Regions from separate parts of the Streptomyces sp. NPDC056835 genome, predicted to be linked through region 3. Evidence: riboswitches for the same ligand, from Rfam matches in the RefSeq annotation. Region 3 holds a riboswitch; each other region holds the start of a gene.
What was found. Region 3 has a riboswitch for thiamine pyrophosphate ahead of ACFRMN_RS36605 (thiamine ABC transporter substrate binding subunit). Riboswitches for the same ligand answer to the same signal wherever they lie in the genome.

Region 1: linked by a shared signal. The riboswitch ahead of thiC (phosphomethylpyrimidine synthase ThiC) and the one ahead of ACFRMN_RS36605 (thiamine ABC transporter substrate binding subunit) in region 3 are both predicted to bind thiamine pyrophosphate.
Region 2: linked by a shared signal. The riboswitch ahead of thiO (glycine oxidase ThiO) and the one ahead of ACFRMN_RS36605 (thiamine ABC transporter substrate binding subunit) in region 3 are both predicted to bind thiamine pyrophosphate.

Annotation. Positions count from the first base shown of each region.
Region 1 covers NZ_JBHUBB010000020.1:145,813-151,083, forward strand. The annotation lists gene ACFRMN_RS23405 (metallophosphoesterase) at 1-960, shown strand, start outside; gene ACFRMN_RS23410 (hypothetical protein) at 1,108-1,953, shown strand; gene thiC (phosphomethylpyrimidine synthase ThiC) at 2,097-3,938, opposite strand; TPP riboswitch at 3,931-4,076, opposite strand; gene ACFRMN_RS23420 (YibE/F family protein) at 4,148-5,271, shown strand, end outside.
Region 2 covers NZ_JBHUBB010000013.1:208,096-213,366, reverse strand. The annotation lists gene ACFRMN_RS17680 (thiazole synthase) at 1-632, opposite strand, end outside; gene thiS (sulfur carrier protein ThiS) at 636-836, opposite strand; gene thiO (glycine oxidase ThiO) at 833-2,032, opposite strand; TPP riboswitch at 2,030-2,143, opposite strand; gene ACFRMN_RS17665 (NAD(P)/FAD-dependent oxidoreductase) at 2,255-3,511, shown strand; gene ACFRMN_RS17660 (Rv2175c family DNA-binding protein) at 3,690-4,055, shown strand; gene thiE (thiamine phosphate synthase) at 4,154-4,834, shown strand; gene metF (methylenetetrahydrofolate reductase [NAD(P)H]) at 4,949-5,271, shown strand, end outside.
Region 3 covers NZ_JBHUBB010000054.1:2,708-7,978, forward strand. The annotation lists gene ACFRMN_RS36600 (ABC transporter permease) at 1-1,570, opposite strand, end outside; gene ACFRMN_RS36605 (thiamine ABC transporter substrate binding subunit) at 1,663-2,757, opposite strand; TPP riboswitch at 2,862-2,987, opposite strand; gene rlmN (23S rRNA (adenine(2503)-C(2))-methyltransferase RlmN) at 3,035-4,147, opposite strand; gene ACFRMN_RS36615 (phosphatidate cytidylyltransferase) at 4,319-5,271, opposite strand, start outside.

The DNA.
Region 1 (5,271 bases), on a different contig from region 3:
CCCGGCAACGCGTTCCCGGACCATGAACCGCCGGAGGGCTACACCCCCACCGAGCGCGACCTCCCGGTGATCAACCGGGGAGACACCGTCCAGGTACGGGTCGACTCCGTGGAGCCGTCGGCGCCCGACGGCCGCGGCCCGCTCTACGCCGTCGGCGATGTCCACGGCTATCTCGACGAACTCGTCGACGCGCTGGCCGCGCAGGACCTCATCGACGCCGACGGTCACTGGGCGGCGGGCAACGCCCGGCTCTGGTTCCTCGGCGACTTCACCGACCGCGGCCCCGACGGCATCGGTGTCATCGACCTCGTCATGCGGCTCTCCGCCGAGGCGGCGGCGGCCGGCGGCTACTGCAAGGCCCTGATGGGCAATCACGAACTGCTACTCATCGGCGCCAAGCGATTCGGCGACACGCCCGTCAGTTCAGGTGCGGGCACCGCTACTTTCCAGGCGGCCTGGCTGCTCAACGGCGGCCAGCGGACCGATATGGAGCGCCTCCAGGATGTCCATCTGCAGTGGATGTCCCGGCTCGACGCGGTTGTCGAGGAGGACGAGCATCTGCTGATGCACTCCGACACAACGGCTTATCTGGACTACGGATCCAGCATCGAGGACGTCAACGACACCGTCCATCAGATCCTCACCCGCAATGACGCCGACGAATGCTGGGATTTGTTCCGCAAGCTCACCAAACGCTTCGCGTTCCGTGACGACGGCGGGCCGCAGGCCGTCCGCGAACTGCTTTCCCAGTACGGCGGACAGCGCGTCGTGCACGGCCACAGCCCCATTCCCTATCTGCTCGGCGAAGTCGGTACAGAAGACGCTTCGGACGACGAAGGCGACACGGGCCCGGTAGTGGAAGGGCCGCACGTATATGCCGATGGACTTGCCATCGCGATGGACGGCGGCGTCACCATGGCGGGAAAGCTGCTGGTCGTACAGCTTCCGCTGGATAACTGAATCGATGTGTGACAGGTGATTTCCCGAAACCCCCTGTCACGCCCCGCCACAACAGCTCTACCATCGCCTTATCCGTAGCAGGCTCTCCTCCGTTTCCGCCAACTGCCCGTCCCACACGGGCGAACCGGCCCTACGGAGCATCGGGGGATCCACATGAACAGCGCTCCACACCTGCTGAGCGAGGATCGCGCGGATTTCGAGCGGATCCTCGACGAGGCGCTGCGCCACGCGCACGACCGTGCGGAACTCTCCGCGGCGGGACAGCGGCTCACCAGCGAGCAACTGCGCACGATGGCCCTGGGCGCCACGGCGCTGATCACCACGTCCGCCGCCGCGGAGTACGAGCGTTTCACGAAGATCCGCGAGGAATTCCGCTCGCCCGCGCCCTCTTCCTCATCAGTCCAGGACGTCGCCTCGACCCCGTCGGGGAGCGAGGCTCCGGACGCCGGCGCGGGGCTCGCGGTTGTTATCACCGTGCTGGCCCCGGTCCTCGGCGGCACCGCGGCGGTGATCTTCCTGCTTGTCGGCTACCTCCTCAAAGCGCTCAGCCCGCCGCCCGCCTTCGCCCGCAGCATGGTCGCGGTCGGGTGGTTCTTCGCCGCCGTGACCGTCGTCGGCCTCCTGGTCGCCGCGATAGGTCTGCTCGTCACGGCCCTGCGCAATACCGCGACCCAGCTTCCTGCCGAGGAACCATGGGGCGGCGAGCTGCCCGACGAGGTGGCCCACGCGCGGGAGGCCTGGCGCCAGGCCCTGCTGGAGCGCGGCATCCTGCCCTTCCTGCGGACAGCGCTGGCCGACCCGAGCGCCGGCACCCGGGCCGCCCCGCCCGCGCCGCGCCAGGCACAGCCGGCGAAGCACCTGCCCAAGATCGGCTACAGCCGCCCGGACTTCTCCAGCCCGGACGAGGGCTCGACCGCCGGCCGGCGCCCGACGTTCAGCAGCCCGGACTTCTCCAGCCCCGACTTCGGCGGCCCGGAACACCGGCCGGAGTAGCCTCCAGCCGGTGCGCGGTCCCGCCGACCGCGGAAGCGGCCCCGATGACGGGCATCCCGGCGACGGGCCCGGCGACGATGCCCCGGTGACAGGCCCGGCGACTGACGCCCCGGGGACAAACGCCCCCGGTGACAGAAGCTCGCTCAGTCCGCGAGCGGCAGATACACCCGGTTGCCCGCCGCGGCGAACTCCTTGGACTTCTCCGCCATGCCCGCCTCGATCTCGGCGGACTCCATCCCGGCCTCCTCCGTCCCCGCCGACTCCATGTCACCTCCGTGCCTGCGCCTGATGTCCTGCGAGATCTTCATCGAGCAGAACTTGGGGCCGCACATCGAGCAGAAATGCGCCGTCTTCGCCGGTTCGGCCGGCAGGGTCTCGTCATGGAACTCCCGTGCCGTGTCCGGATCGAGGGCCAGATTGAACTGGTCCTCCCACCGGAACTCGAACCGGGCGTCGGACAGCGCGTCGTCCCACTCCTGCGCCCCCGGATGCCCCTTGGCGAGGTCCGCCGCGTGCGCCGCGATCTTGTACGTGATGACACCGGTCTTCACATCATCGCGATCCGGCAGGCCGAGGTGCTCCTTGGGCGTGACGTAGCAGAGCATCGCCGTCCCCCACCACGCGATCATCGCCGCGCCGATGCCGGAGGTGATGTGGTCGTACGCCGGGGCCACATCGGTCGTCAGCGGGCCGAGCGTGTAGAACGGCGCCTCCTCGCAGATCTCCTGCTGAAGGTCGATGTTCTCCTTGATCTTGTGCATCGGGACATGCCCCGGGCCCTCGATCATCGTCTGCACGCCCAGCCGCTTGGCGGTCGAGTTCAGCTCGCCCAGCGTGCGCAACTCGGCGAACTGCGCCTCGTCGTTGGCGTCCGCGATGCAACCGGGCCGCAGACCGTCACCCAGGGAGTACGTCACATCGTAGGCCGCGAGGATCTCGCACAGCTCCTCGAAGTTCTCGTACAGGAACGACTCCTTGTGGTGCGCGAGACACCAGGCGGCCATGATCGAACCACCGCGCGAGACGATGCCCGTCTTGCGACGGGCCGTCAGCGGCACGTACCGCAGCAGCACTCCGGCATGCACCGTCATGTAGTCGACGCCCTGCTCGGCCTGCTCGACGACCGTGTCCTTGTAGATGTCCCAGGTCAGCTCCTCGGCCTTGCCATCCACTTTTTCGAGCGCCTGGTACAGCGGGACGGTGCCGATGGGGACGGGGGAGTTGCGCAGCACCCACTCCCGGGTGGTGTGGATATTGCGGCCCGTCGAGAGGTCCATGACCGTGTCCGCGCCCCAGCGCGTCGCCCAGGTCATCTTCTCCACCTCCTCCTCGATGGAGGAGGTGACGGCGGAATTGCCGATATTGGCATTGACCTTCACCAGGAACCGCTTGCCGATGATCATCGGCTCGATCTCCGGGTGATTGACATTGGCCGGCAGTACGGCCCGGCCGGCGGCGATCTCCTCGCGGACGACCTCCGCGGGCACATTCTCGCGGATCGCGACGTACTCCATCTCCGGAGTGATGTCACCGCGCCGGGCATACGCGAGCTGCGTCACCGGCTGCCCGCTCCGGCTCCGCCTGGGCTGGCGCGGCCGGCCGGGGAAGACCGCGTCGAGGCCACGCAGATCGTTCGATCCGCTCCGGAGCAGCCCCCCGCGCGGTGAGGTGTGCTTGAGCCCGTCGTCCTCGGGACGGACCGGCCGGCCCGCGTACTCCTCGGTGTCACCGCGACCGATGATCCAGTTCTCGCGCAGCGGTGCGAGACCCCGGCGTACGTCGGTTTCGACGCCGGGATCGGTGTACGGACCCGACGTGTCGTACAGCGTCACGTCCTCGCCGTTGGTGAGATGCACCTGACGGACCGGCACCTGGAGGTCCGGGCGTGAGCCCTGGACATATCCCTTGTGCCAGCCGATGGACTTTCCGGCCTCGCTCGGATTACCCGAGTCGGAGGCAGACGGATGGGCGTCCTGAACGGTCATGAGACCTACTCCCTACGCCGGCATTACCCGGTAACAGGTTCAGCGGTCGGCGCAGCGCAGGTGTCCGGAGAGAATCCCCCGGGACCACACAGTCAGCGCCCTCTCAGCCCGGTGCTCCGAGCTCCCGCGTGTGCAAAGGTTGCCTCCACGCTAGCGTCATATCCGGCGTGCTGAACAGAGGGCCTCTTCCTTCTTGCGATGATCGGTCGGTGACCCCTCCCCAGCAGACTCACGAAGCGCACGGCCACTCGCACAGCCATGGGCCGGCCGCTCCGGTCTCCCAGCACCTCCGCAAGGTCATCGCGGCGGTCCTGATTCCGTTCGCGGCCGCTGTGGCCGTCGGACTGGCCGTGCTCTGGCCGGGCAGCGCCCCGGCACACGAGCGCACCGGCGTGGGCTTCGACCGGCAGACGGAACAGGGCCAGGTCGTACGGATCGAACGGGTCGACTGCAAGGACGTCAACGCCTCCCAGCTCCCGTCGACCGGCGACATCACGAAGCCCCAGGGGCGCGAGGCGCAGCAGGCGGAGACCGGGGAGTGCAAGAAGGCCACGGTCGAGGTCACGACCGGCAAAGAGAAGGGGCGCACCTTCGTCGAGGTCGTCCAGCCGGACGCACCGCGGCAGTTTCACGTGAAACAGGGTGTCGTGGTGGCATACGCACCCGATGCGCCACGGGATCTCCAGTACTCCGTGACGGACGTGGACCGTAAGTTGCCGCTGACACTGCTGGCCGGGATCTTCGCGCTGGTGGTGGTCGTGGTGGGGCGAATGCGGGGCATCATGGCGCTGGTCGCGCTCATCGCCTCGTTCGCGATTCTGACGCTCTTCATCCTGCCCGCGATTCTGCAGGGATCGAACCCGCTGATCGTGGCGGTCGTCGGGGCCAGCGCGATCATGCTGATCGCTCTCTATCTCTGCCACGGCCTGACGGCGCGTACCTCGGTCGCGGTCCTGGGCACGCTGATCTCGCTGCTGCTGATCGGACTGCTGGGGTCGGTCTTCATCGGCTGGGCGAGCCTGACCGGCAACACCGACGACAACACCGGGCTGATCCACGGCCTGTATCCCGAGATCGATATGAGCGGTCTGCTCCTGGCGGGCGTGATCATCGGTTCGCTCGGTGTGCTCGACGATGTGACGGTGACCCAGACGTCGGCGGTCTGGGAGCTGCGTCAGGCGGATCCGTCGATGGGGCCACGCGCGCTCTACCGGGCGGCCATCCGGATCGGCCGGGACCATATCGCCTCGGTGGTCAATACGCTCGTCCTCGCCTACGCGGGCGCGGCGCTGCCGCTTCTGCTGCTCTTCTCGATCGCGCAGTCGAGCATGGG
Region 2 (5,271 bases), on a different contig from region 3:
GTCACCGCCGACGCCAGCATCACCGCCGCGCACCCCAGCTCCATCGCCAGCGCCGCGTCCGACGCCGTACCCGCCCCCGCGTCCAGGATCACCGGCACCCGCGCCCGCTCCACGATCAGCTCGAAGTTGTGCGGGTTGCGGATGCCGAGCCCGGAGCCGATCGGCGAGCCGAGCGGCATGATCGCCGCGCACCCCACGTCCTCCAGCTTCGCGGCGAGCACGGGATCGTCGTTGGTGTACGGCAGCACCGTGAAGCCGTCGTCGACCAGGGTCTCCGCCGCGTCGAGCAGTTCGATGGGGTCGGGCAGCAGCGTGCGCTCGTCCGCGACGACCTCCAGCTTGATCCAGTCCGTACCCAGCGCCTCACGGGCGAGCCGCGCCGTGAGTACCGCCTCACCGGCGGTGAAGCAGCCCGCCGTGTTGGGCAGCGCCCGGATGCCCAGCGAGGCGAGTACGGACAGGACGGAGCCGTGCACCGTGGGGTCGAGGCGGCGCATCGCGACCGTGGTGAGCTCGGTGCCGGAGGCGACCAGGGACCGTTCCAGCACGTCGAGGCTGGGCGCGCCGCCCGTGCCCATGATCAGCCGGGAGGCGAACGTGGTGGAGCCGATGGTCAGCGGATCGTCGGCCATGGTTCAGCCCCCCTGGACGGCGGTGAGGACCTCGACCCGGTCGCCGTCGCTGAGTGGTGTGCCGGACCAGCGGGTGCGCGGGACCACCGTCTCGTTGACGGCCGCGGCGACGCCCGAGGGCGCGGCGGTGAGCGCGGCGACCACGACGTCGAGGGTGGTGGCGGGCGCGAGCTCGTACGGCTCGCCGTTCACGGAGATGTTCATACGGGCTGCTCCTGAGGGATGGCCGCGACGGGCGAGGGGCGCGAGGAGAAACGCGACGGGGAGAAGGCGCGGGCCTCCGGGGGCAGTTCACCGGTCGTCAGCACCGCGGCCATCGCGTCGCCGGTGACGGGTGTGAGCAGCACCCCGTTGCGGTGGTGGCCGGTGGCCAGGGACAGCCCCGGCAGCGCGGTGGGTCCGAGCAGGGGGGCGTTGTCCGGGGAGCCGGGGCGCAGCCCGGCGAGGGTTTCCGTGAGCGGCAGTTCCGTGATGCCGGGGACGAGTTCGTGCGCGTCCCGCAGCAGTTCGTACACCCCGCCCGCCGTGACCGTGGTGTCCCAGCCGAGTTCCTCGCTGGTGGCGCCGACGACCAGTTCACCGTTCTCGCGCGGCACCAGATAGACGTGGCTGCCGCGCACCACGGCCCGTACCGTCCTGGAGAGGAAGGGCGCGTGGGTACGCGGCACGGTCAGCCGCAGGACCTGGCCCTTGACGGGCCGTACGGGCGGCAGCGCGTCGGCCGGTACGCCCCCGAGCCGGCCGCTGAGGCTGCCGCCCGCCAGGACCACCTGGTCCGCGGTGAGCGCGCGGCCGTCGGCCAGGACGGCGCCGGTGGCCCGGTCGCGTACGACGGAGAGCCGGTCGGCGTGGGCGCGGTGGAACACCACCCCGGCCCGTTCGCACGCGGTCAGCAGGGCCGCGGCCAGCCGGCGGGGGTCGATCTGATGGTCGCCGTCGACCCGCAGACCGCCGCGCACGCCCGGCGCGAGCATCGGCTCCAGGCGCCGGCACTCGCGGCCCGTGAGCCACTGGGACGTCAGCCCCGAGCGCTGCTGGAGGTCGTGCAGCTCGCGCAACTGCGCGCGGTCGTCGGTGTCGAGGGCGACGGCGAGGGTGCCGCAGGCGCGATAGCCGGTGTCCCGTCCGCTCGCCGCCTCCAGTTCGGCGACGAAGCCGGGGTAGCGCGCGGCGGAGGCGAGGTTGAGGCCGAGCAACGTCTCCTCGCCGTGGTGGAGTTCGGTGACGGCGGCGAGCATCCCCGCCGCGACCCGCGCCGCGCCGCCGCCCGGATCGGGGTCGGTGACGGCGGTACGCAGCCCGCGCTGCGCCGCCCGCCAGGCGGTGACCAGGCCGATCAGCCCGCCCCCGATGACGAGGACGTCGGAGCCCGTAGTGGTTCCTTGATGGGGTGACTGCATGGGCGTCCAGCCCCTCCCTTCGCCGGCATGACCCGGATCAGGTTCGTACGGTCGGAGGCCGCCTCAGCCTCCCTCTCAGCCCGGTGCGTCCGGACTCCCGCGAGGTAGTGTCGAAAGCCAGACTAACGCTCCGTTCCGCGCGCTGTAAGGGAGCGATCACCGTAAGGGAGCGATCGCCGTGGGCGCCGCCCCAGCTGTGTGCGTGGCCTCTAAGGTGATCGGGTGAGCGAGCGACAGCAGGGACAGCAGGGACAGCAGGGACAGCAGGAGCCCGGTCCGGCCGCACAGCCGCGGGTGGTCATCGTCGGCGCGGGCATGGCGGGGGTGCAGACCGCGGTGGCCCTGCGGGAGAAGGGCTTCGGCGGCCCGGTCACGGTGCTCGGCGCCGAGCCGCATCCGCCGTACGACCGGCCCCCGCTCTCCAAGGCGGTCCTGTTGGGCAAGGCCGAGAGCTCGGCCTTCGACATCGACTTCGCGGCGCTGTCCGTCCGGCTCAGGCTCGGCCTCGATGTCACCGGACTGCGCTCCGGCGCACGCGAACTGGACACCGCGCGCGGGCCAGTCCCGTACGACGTGCTGGTCATCGCGACCGGCGCGGAGCCGGTCAACCTGCCGGGCACCGAGTCGCTGCCCGGGGTCCATCTGCTGCGCACGCTGGACGACGCGGAACGGCTGCGTCCGGTACTCGGCCGGCGACAGCGGGTCGTGGTCGTCGGCGCCGGGTGGATCGGCGCGGAGTTCACCACGGCCGCCCGGGAGGCGGGCTGCGCCGTGACTGTCGTCGAGGCCGCCGACCGGCCGCTCGCGGGCGTCCTGCCCGCCGAGGTCGCCGCGCCCCTGACCGGCTGGTACGCGGAGAGCGGGGCCGAACTGCTGACGGACGCCCCGGTGGCCGGTGTCGAACCGGGCGCGGTGATCCTCGCGGACGGCCGGCGGCTGGACGCCGACGCGGTGGTCGTGGGCATCGGCGCGCGGCCCGCGACGGGCTGGCTGGCCGGATCGGGGATCGAGCTGGGACCGGACGGCGCCATCGTGGCGGACGAGCGGCTGCGGACCTCGCTGCCCGAGGTGTACGCGGTCGGGGACTGCGCCTCGTTCCCCTCGGCCCGTTACGGAGAGCGACTGCTCGTACATCACTGGGACAACGCCCTTCAGGGGCCGCGTACGGTCGCCGCGCAGGTGGTCGGCGAGACCGACGAGGTCTACGACCCCGTGCCGTACTTCTGGTCGGAGCAGTTCGGCCGCTTCGTGCAGTACGCGGGCCACCACGAGGCCGGCGACACCCTGGTGTGGCGCGGCGATCCGGCCGAGAGCGCCTGGTCGGTGGTGTGGCTGCGGGACGGCACGCCGACCGCGCTGCTGGCCGTCGGCAGGCCCCGGGATCTGGCCCAGGGGCGCAAGCTGATCGAGGCGGGCGCGCGGCTGGACCCGGCGCGGACCGCGGACCCGTCCCTACCGCTGCGCAAGGCCGCGCTCTGACCCCGGCGGGACCCGGCCCGGGGCTCCAACCCCGCCCGGGGCTCCCCAACCCCGCCCGGGGCTTCCGGCCCTCCGGGGCTCCCCACCCCGCCGGGGGCTTCCCGGCCCCTCCGGGGCGGCGGCCCGATTGGGGCTCCTCGGCTACCGTCTGTCAGTCCGGGATGGCACGCTTGTCCTTGTGACCGAGATTGACGCAAAGATCGATGCTCTCGTCCCCGCCTGGCTCCACCTGCCCGACATCGCGGAAAAGCTCGATGTCGAGGTGACGCGTGTGCGGCAGCTGGTGAAGGAAGGCCAGCTGATCGCGGTGCGCCGCGGCGAGAACAGGACGCTCCAGGTGCCCGCCGCCTTCATCGACGGCAACAAGGTCGTCAAGGGCCTCGCGGGCACCTTGACGCTCCTGAGGGACGACAGCTTCACCGACGAAGAGATGCTTGAGTGGCTCTTCACCCCCGACCCCACGCTGCCGGGCACGCCCGCGCAGGCGCTCAGTGAGAATCGCGGCACGGAGGTGAAGCGCCGGGCCCAGGCGCTCGCCGTCTGACGACATCACCATCCGCGGTGCCCGGTGGCCCCGTTCGACCGTCCGGTCGCGCGTCGGCCGCCGTGCACCGCCGACCCAACACCACGGGGGGATCTTCCATGTCCACGGCTTCCGCGTCCACGGCTTCCGGGTCCGCGGCTTCCGCGTCGCTGTCCGACGCCCGGCTCTATCTGTGTACGGACGCCCGCAAGAGGCAGGGCGATCTCCCCGAGTTCCTTGACGCGGTGCTCGCGTCGGGCGTGGACATCGTGCAGTTGCGCGACAAGGGCATGGAGGCGGCCGAGGAGCTGGACCATCTCCGGATCTTCGCGGACGCCTGCCGTCGGCACGGCCGGCTCCTCGCCGTGAACGACCGCGCCGATGTGGCCCACGCCATCGGCTCGGACGTGCTGCATCTGGGACAGGGCGATCTGCCCGTCCCCGCCGCGCGCGCGATCCTCGGGGACGCCCCGCTGATCGGCCGTTCCACCCATGCCGAGGCCGAGGTGGACGCGGCGGTCGCCGAGCCCGGTGTGGACTATTTCTGTACGGGCCCCTGCTGGCCCACCCCCACCAAGCCGGGCCGCCACGCGCCGGGGCTCGGTCTGGTGCGGTACGCCGCGTCCCGCGCCACGGAGCGGCCGTGGTTCGCGATCGGCGGGATCGACGCGGCCAATCTCGACGAGGTGCTTGACGCCGGTGCGCGCAGGGTCGTCGTCGTACGGGCGATCACCGAGGCCGACGACCCGGCGGCGGCGACCGCGGCCCTGGCGAAGCGCGTGCGGGACCGTGCCGTATGAACGGCGGTGCGGCGTACGCGCGACGACAGCGCGCCGCACAGGACCTAACCGGCAATCCAGGCAAAACCCCTCCCTCCGGTTGGGGGACCGCCACGCCCTCGATAACCTGCACATATGGCCCTAGGCACAGCTTCGACCAGATCGGATCACGCGCTGACCGTGCGTGATCTGCTCGCGACCGGCAAGACTTCGTTCTCGTTCGAGTTCTGGGCGCCCAAGACGGAGAAGGGCGAGCGGAACCTCTGGAACGCACTGCGCCGGATCGAGGCGGTCGCCCCCAGCTTCGTCTCCGTGACCTATGGCGCGGGCGGCTCCACCCGCGCGGGCACGGTCAGGGCCACGGAGCGGATCGCCGCCGACACCACGCTCACACCGGTCGCGCACCTCACGGCCGTCGGCCAGTCCGTCGCCGAACTGCGCAACATGGTCGGGCAGTA
Region 3 (5,271 bases):
GCAGCGACACCGCGCACACCACCATCAGGACCGTGGAAAGGGCCATCGCCTGCCCGTAGTTCAGCTCGCCGGGCCGCCCCAGCAGCCGTGCCACGGCCACCGGCAGCGTCGGCCGGTCCGGGCGCGCGATGAAGACCGTCGCGCCGAACTCGCCGAGCGAGACGGCGAACGCGAACCCGGCGGCGACCAGCGACGCCCGCCGTACCAGCGGCAGATCCACCTCCCGCCAGGCGCGCAGCGGCGACGCGCCGAGTACGGCCGCCGCCTCGCGCAGCCGTCCGTCCACCGCGCGCAGCACCGGCAGCAACGTCCGTACGACGAAGGGGACCCCCACCAGCGCCTGGGCCAGCGGCACCAGGATCCAGGAGGCCCGCAGATCCAGCGGCGGCTTGTCGAGCGTGATCAGGAAGCCGAAGCCGACGGTCACGGCCGAGACGCCGAGCGGCAGCATCAGCAGCGCGTCGAAGCCCCGTACCAGACGGCCCGCGCGGCGGGTGAGCGCGGCGGCGGCCAGTCCGCCCACCACCAGCGCGATGACGGTCGCGACAAGCGCGTACCGCAGGGAGTTCCAGACCGCTTCCAGCGGCGGTACGAGGAAGGTGCCGCCGCTCGGGTCCACCGATCCGAGGGCCCGGTAGAAGTCGAATCCGTACCCGCCGGAACCGCTCAAGGAGCGTTCGACGAGGACCCCCAACGGCAGCAGGATCAGCAGCAGTACGGAGCCGAGCACCCCGCCGAGCAGAGCCCACTGGCCGGCGCCGCGCGGCCGGCGGGCGGTCAGCGCGGGATCGACCAGCCGCAGCGCGGTCTCCCGCTTCCGTACGGTCCACGCGTGCACCGCCAGGACCGCGCCGACCGCCGCGAACTGCACCAGTGTGAGCACGGCGGCGGTGGGCAGATCGAGGAGCTGCGCGGTCTGCCGGTAGATCTCCACCTCCAGGGTGGAGAAGCCGGGGCCGCCCAGGATCTGTACGACCCCGAAGGAGGTGAAGGTGAAGAGGAAGACCATCAGCGCGGCGGCCGCGACGGCGGGGCCGAGGGCCGGCAGCGTCACCCGCCACCAGGCCGCGAGCCGTCCCGCGCCGAGGACCCGGGCCGCTTCTTCCTGGCGCGGGTCGAGCTGCGCCCACAGGCCGCCCACGGTCCTGACAACCACGGCGTAGTTGAAGAAGACATGCGCGAGGAGGATCGCCCGGACGGAGGTGTCGAGCCGTACGCCCCACAGGTCGTCGAGGAGTCCGCCACGCCCGAGCAGCGCCAGGAAGGCGGTGCCGACGACCACGGTCGGCAGCACGAACGGGACGGTGACGACCGCGCGCAGCAGCTGTTTGCCGGGGAAGGCGAAACGTGCGAAGACGTAGGCGCCCGGGAGCGCGATCAGCAGGGTGAGCGCGGTGGAGGCGAGTGCCTGCCAGGTGGTGAACCACAGGACGTCGAGGATGTCGGGGCGGGTCAGTACGTCCCCGATCCGGCCGAACCGCCAGCCGCCGTCCGTCTTCAGTCCCCGGCCGACGATCGCGGCCACGGGGTAGGCGAAGAAGACCGCGAAGAAGGCGGCGGGCAGCGCCATGAGGGCGAGCCGGACGGCGTTCGCGCGCCCTCCGGCCCGCCCGCGCCCGGTCCCACCGCGCCCGGCCCGCCCGCCCCCCGGCGTCTTGGGTGTTACTTCACTACGAGTGAGGACCACGACTGGATCCACTGCTCACGGTGGGCGGCGATCGTCCCGGGCGCCACGGTCTCGGGCGTGTCGACGGTCGCGCCGAACTTCGTGAACAGCTCAGGCAGCGCGACGTCCTTGACCACGGGGTTGACGAACATGTTCAGCGGCATGTCCGCCTGGAACTTCTCGCCGATCAGGAAGTCCAGCAGCGCCTTGCCGCCGGCCTCGTTCTTCGCGCCGTTCAGCAGACCGGCGAACTCGGTCTGCCGGAAGCAGGTGCCGGTGGAGACCCCGGTCGGCGCTTCCTTCGGCTGGGGCTCGGCGTACAGCACCTCGACCGGCGGGCTGGAGGCGTACGAGACGACGAGCGGCCGGTCGGCCTTGGCCTTCCTGCCGCCCGCGGAGCCGGAGAAGGTCTCGTTGTACGCCTGCTCCCAGCTGTCCACGACCTGGACGCCGTTGCCCTTCAGCTTCTTCCAGTAGTCCTGCCAGCCGTTGTCGCCGTAGCGCGCGACCGTGCCGAGGAGGAAGCCGAGGCCGGGTGAGGAGGTGGCGGCGTTCTCGGTGACGAGCAGGTTCTTGTACTGGGGCTTGATCAGATCGTCGAAGGACCGCGGCGGCGCCAGCTTCTTGTCCTCGAAGTACTTCTTGTCGTAGTTGACGCAGATATCGCCGGTGTCGATCGGGGTGACGCGGTTCTTGTCCTTGTCGAGCCGCGTGCTCTCCTCGACGCGGTCCAGGCCCTTCGCCTCGTACGGCGTGAACAGACCGTTGTCGAGGGCGCGGGAGAGCAGGGTGTTGTCGACACCGAAGAAGACATCGCCCTGGGGCGAACCCTTCGTCAGGATCTCCTTGTTGAGGGCCGCGCCTGCGTCGCCGCTCTTCAGCACCTTGACCGTGTAACCGGTCTCCTTGGTGAACTCCTTCAGCACGGCGGGCGAGGCGTTGAACGAGTCATGGCTGACGAGGGTGACGGTCTTCGACCCCGAACCGCCGCCGCCGTCGCCGGACGACGTGGAGCCGTCGGACCCGCCGCAGGCGGCGAGCGCCGAGACACCGAGCGCGGCGGCGAGCGAGCCGACGGCCGCCCTTCTCATGCTCTTACGGGTACTGCTCACTGACTTTCCTCCTGGGATGTCCAGGAGAAGACGCGGCCCTGCCCGGGGTCCGTACCGGCCGGACCCCGGGCAGGGCGCTACAGCTTGAGTGGTGTCCGAACTTCCTACCCAGAATGACCTGGGCAAGGTTCAGAGGGTCTGCGACCGCTGCCCGCTCCCACGGACATGTGCCGCACTCTCAGCGCTGTGGCGCTCCCCTGTCGGAAAATATGCAATGCGTTCAGGCCAAGGTTACCCCCTGGCGCCGTAGGGGCTCCTACCGCTCCGAGGCGGCCAACTGTCCGCACGCTCCGTCGATCTCCTGGCCCCGGGTGTCCCGTACGGTCACCGGCACACCATGGGCCGCGATCGCCTCGACGAACGCCTTCTCGTCCTCGGGCCGCGACGCCGTCCACTTCGAGCCGGGCGTCGGGTTGAGCGGGATCAGATTGACGTGCACCCGCTTGCCCTTGAGCAGGCGGCCAAGCCGGTCGCCGCGCCACGCCTGGTCGTTGATGTCGCGGATCAGCGCGTACTCGATGGAGACCCGGCGGCCCGACTTCTCCGCGTACTCCCAGGCGGCGTCCAGTACTTCCCGCACCTTCCACCGCGTATTGACGGGGACGAGGGTGTCGCGCAGTTCGTCGTCGGGCGCGTGCAGGGAGACCGCGAGCCGGCACTTGAAGCCCTCGTCGGCGAAGCGCAGCATCGCGGGCACCAGACCGACCGTCGAGACGGTGATCCCGCGCTGCGAGAGACCCAGACCGTCCGGCTCGGGGTCGGTCAGCCGGCGGATCGCCCCGACCACCCGCTTGTAGTTGGCGAGCGGCTCGCCCATGCCCATGAAGACGATGTTGGACAGCCGCGAAGGACCGCCGGGAACCTCACCGTCACGCAGCGCGCGCATCCCGTCGACGATCTGGTGCACGATCTCGGCGGTGGAGAGGTTACGGTCCAGACCGGCCTGGCCGGTGGCGCAGAACGGGCAGTTCATCCCGCAGCCCGCCTGCGAGGAGATGCACATGGTGACCCGGTCCGGGTAGCGCATCAGCACCGACTCGACGAGGGTGCCGTCATGCAGCCGCCAGAGGGTCTTACGGGTGGTGTCGTCGTCGCACGAGATGTGCCGCACCACCGACATCAGGTCGGGCAGCAGCTCCGTGGCGAGCTTCTGGCGTGCGGCGGCCGGGATGTCGGTCCACTGCTCGGGGTCGTGCGCGTACCGCGCGAAGTAGTGCTGCGACAGCTGCTGGGCGCGGAACGGCTTCTCGCCGATCGCGGCGACGGCCTCGCGGCGCTCGGCGGGGGTGAGGTCGGCGAGATGCCGCGGGGGTTTCTTGGCTCCGCGGGGCGCGACGAAAGTGAGTTCTCCGGGTGTCGGCGGGGCCATGAAAAACCAAATCTCCTCGGTGCGGCGAGGCCGGGCGCCCCCGCTGTGGCGGGGAGTACGGCAGAACGGTGCCGGTGCCGGGAGACCTCACGGGAACGGCTTCACAGCCGCGGGGCTCAAAAGGGCCCGCCACCCGTGGGCGGCGAGCCCTTTCAGGGTAACCGGTACCGCTCAGCCCGAGCCCACGAAGAGGACCAGCAGCAGCCAGACCACCGGCGCCGTGGGCAGCAGGGAGTCCAGCCGGTCCATGATCCCGCCGTGGCCCGGCAGCAGCGTGCCCATGTCCTTGATGCCGAGATCCCGCTTGATCATGGACTCGCCGAGATCACCGAGGGTCGCACTGGCCGCGACCGCGAGCCCCAGCAGCAGTCCCTGCCACCAGACCCCGTCGTCGATCAGGAACTCCATGCAGAGCGCACCCGCCACCATCGCGAAGACGACGGCTCCGGCCAGCCCCTCCCTGGTCTTGCCGGGGCTGATACGGGGCGCCAGCTTGTGCGTGCCGAAGCGCCAGCCGACCGCGTACGCGCCCGTGTCGCTGACGACCGTCAGCACGAGGAACATCAGCACCCGCCACGGCCCGTCGTGCGCCGTGAGCATCATCGCGACGAAGGTGGCCAGGAACGGTACGTAGAACGCGGCGAAGACCCCCGCCGTGACATCTCTGAGATAGCCCTCGGGCGGTTCCGTCATCCGCCAGATCAGCACCGCGAGCGCGGTGAGGGCCATCGCGACCCAGGCACCCTCCGCCCCCCGCGCGTATCCGGCGACGACCATCGCGGCGCCACCGACGGCCAGCGGGACGAGCGGCGCCTTGATGCCCTTCTTCTCATCGAGCCGTGACGTCAGCTCCCACAGCCCGATCACCACCGCGACCGCTATGACACCGATGAAAACGGCCTTGACGATGAAGAGCGAGGCCGCGACCACCGCACCGAGCCCGACACCGACCCCTATGGCCGCACGCAGATCACGTCCGGCCCGCTTCTTCGGCGGGGGTGGCGGAGGCGCTGACATGGGCTCCTGCGGAGTCTCGTCACGGAACAGGGGGCCGCCCGGCCGAGCAGCCCCCCGGTCGTCATGCTGGTCCCCGTTGTCGGCGGGTCCGTCGGGCACGATGGGCA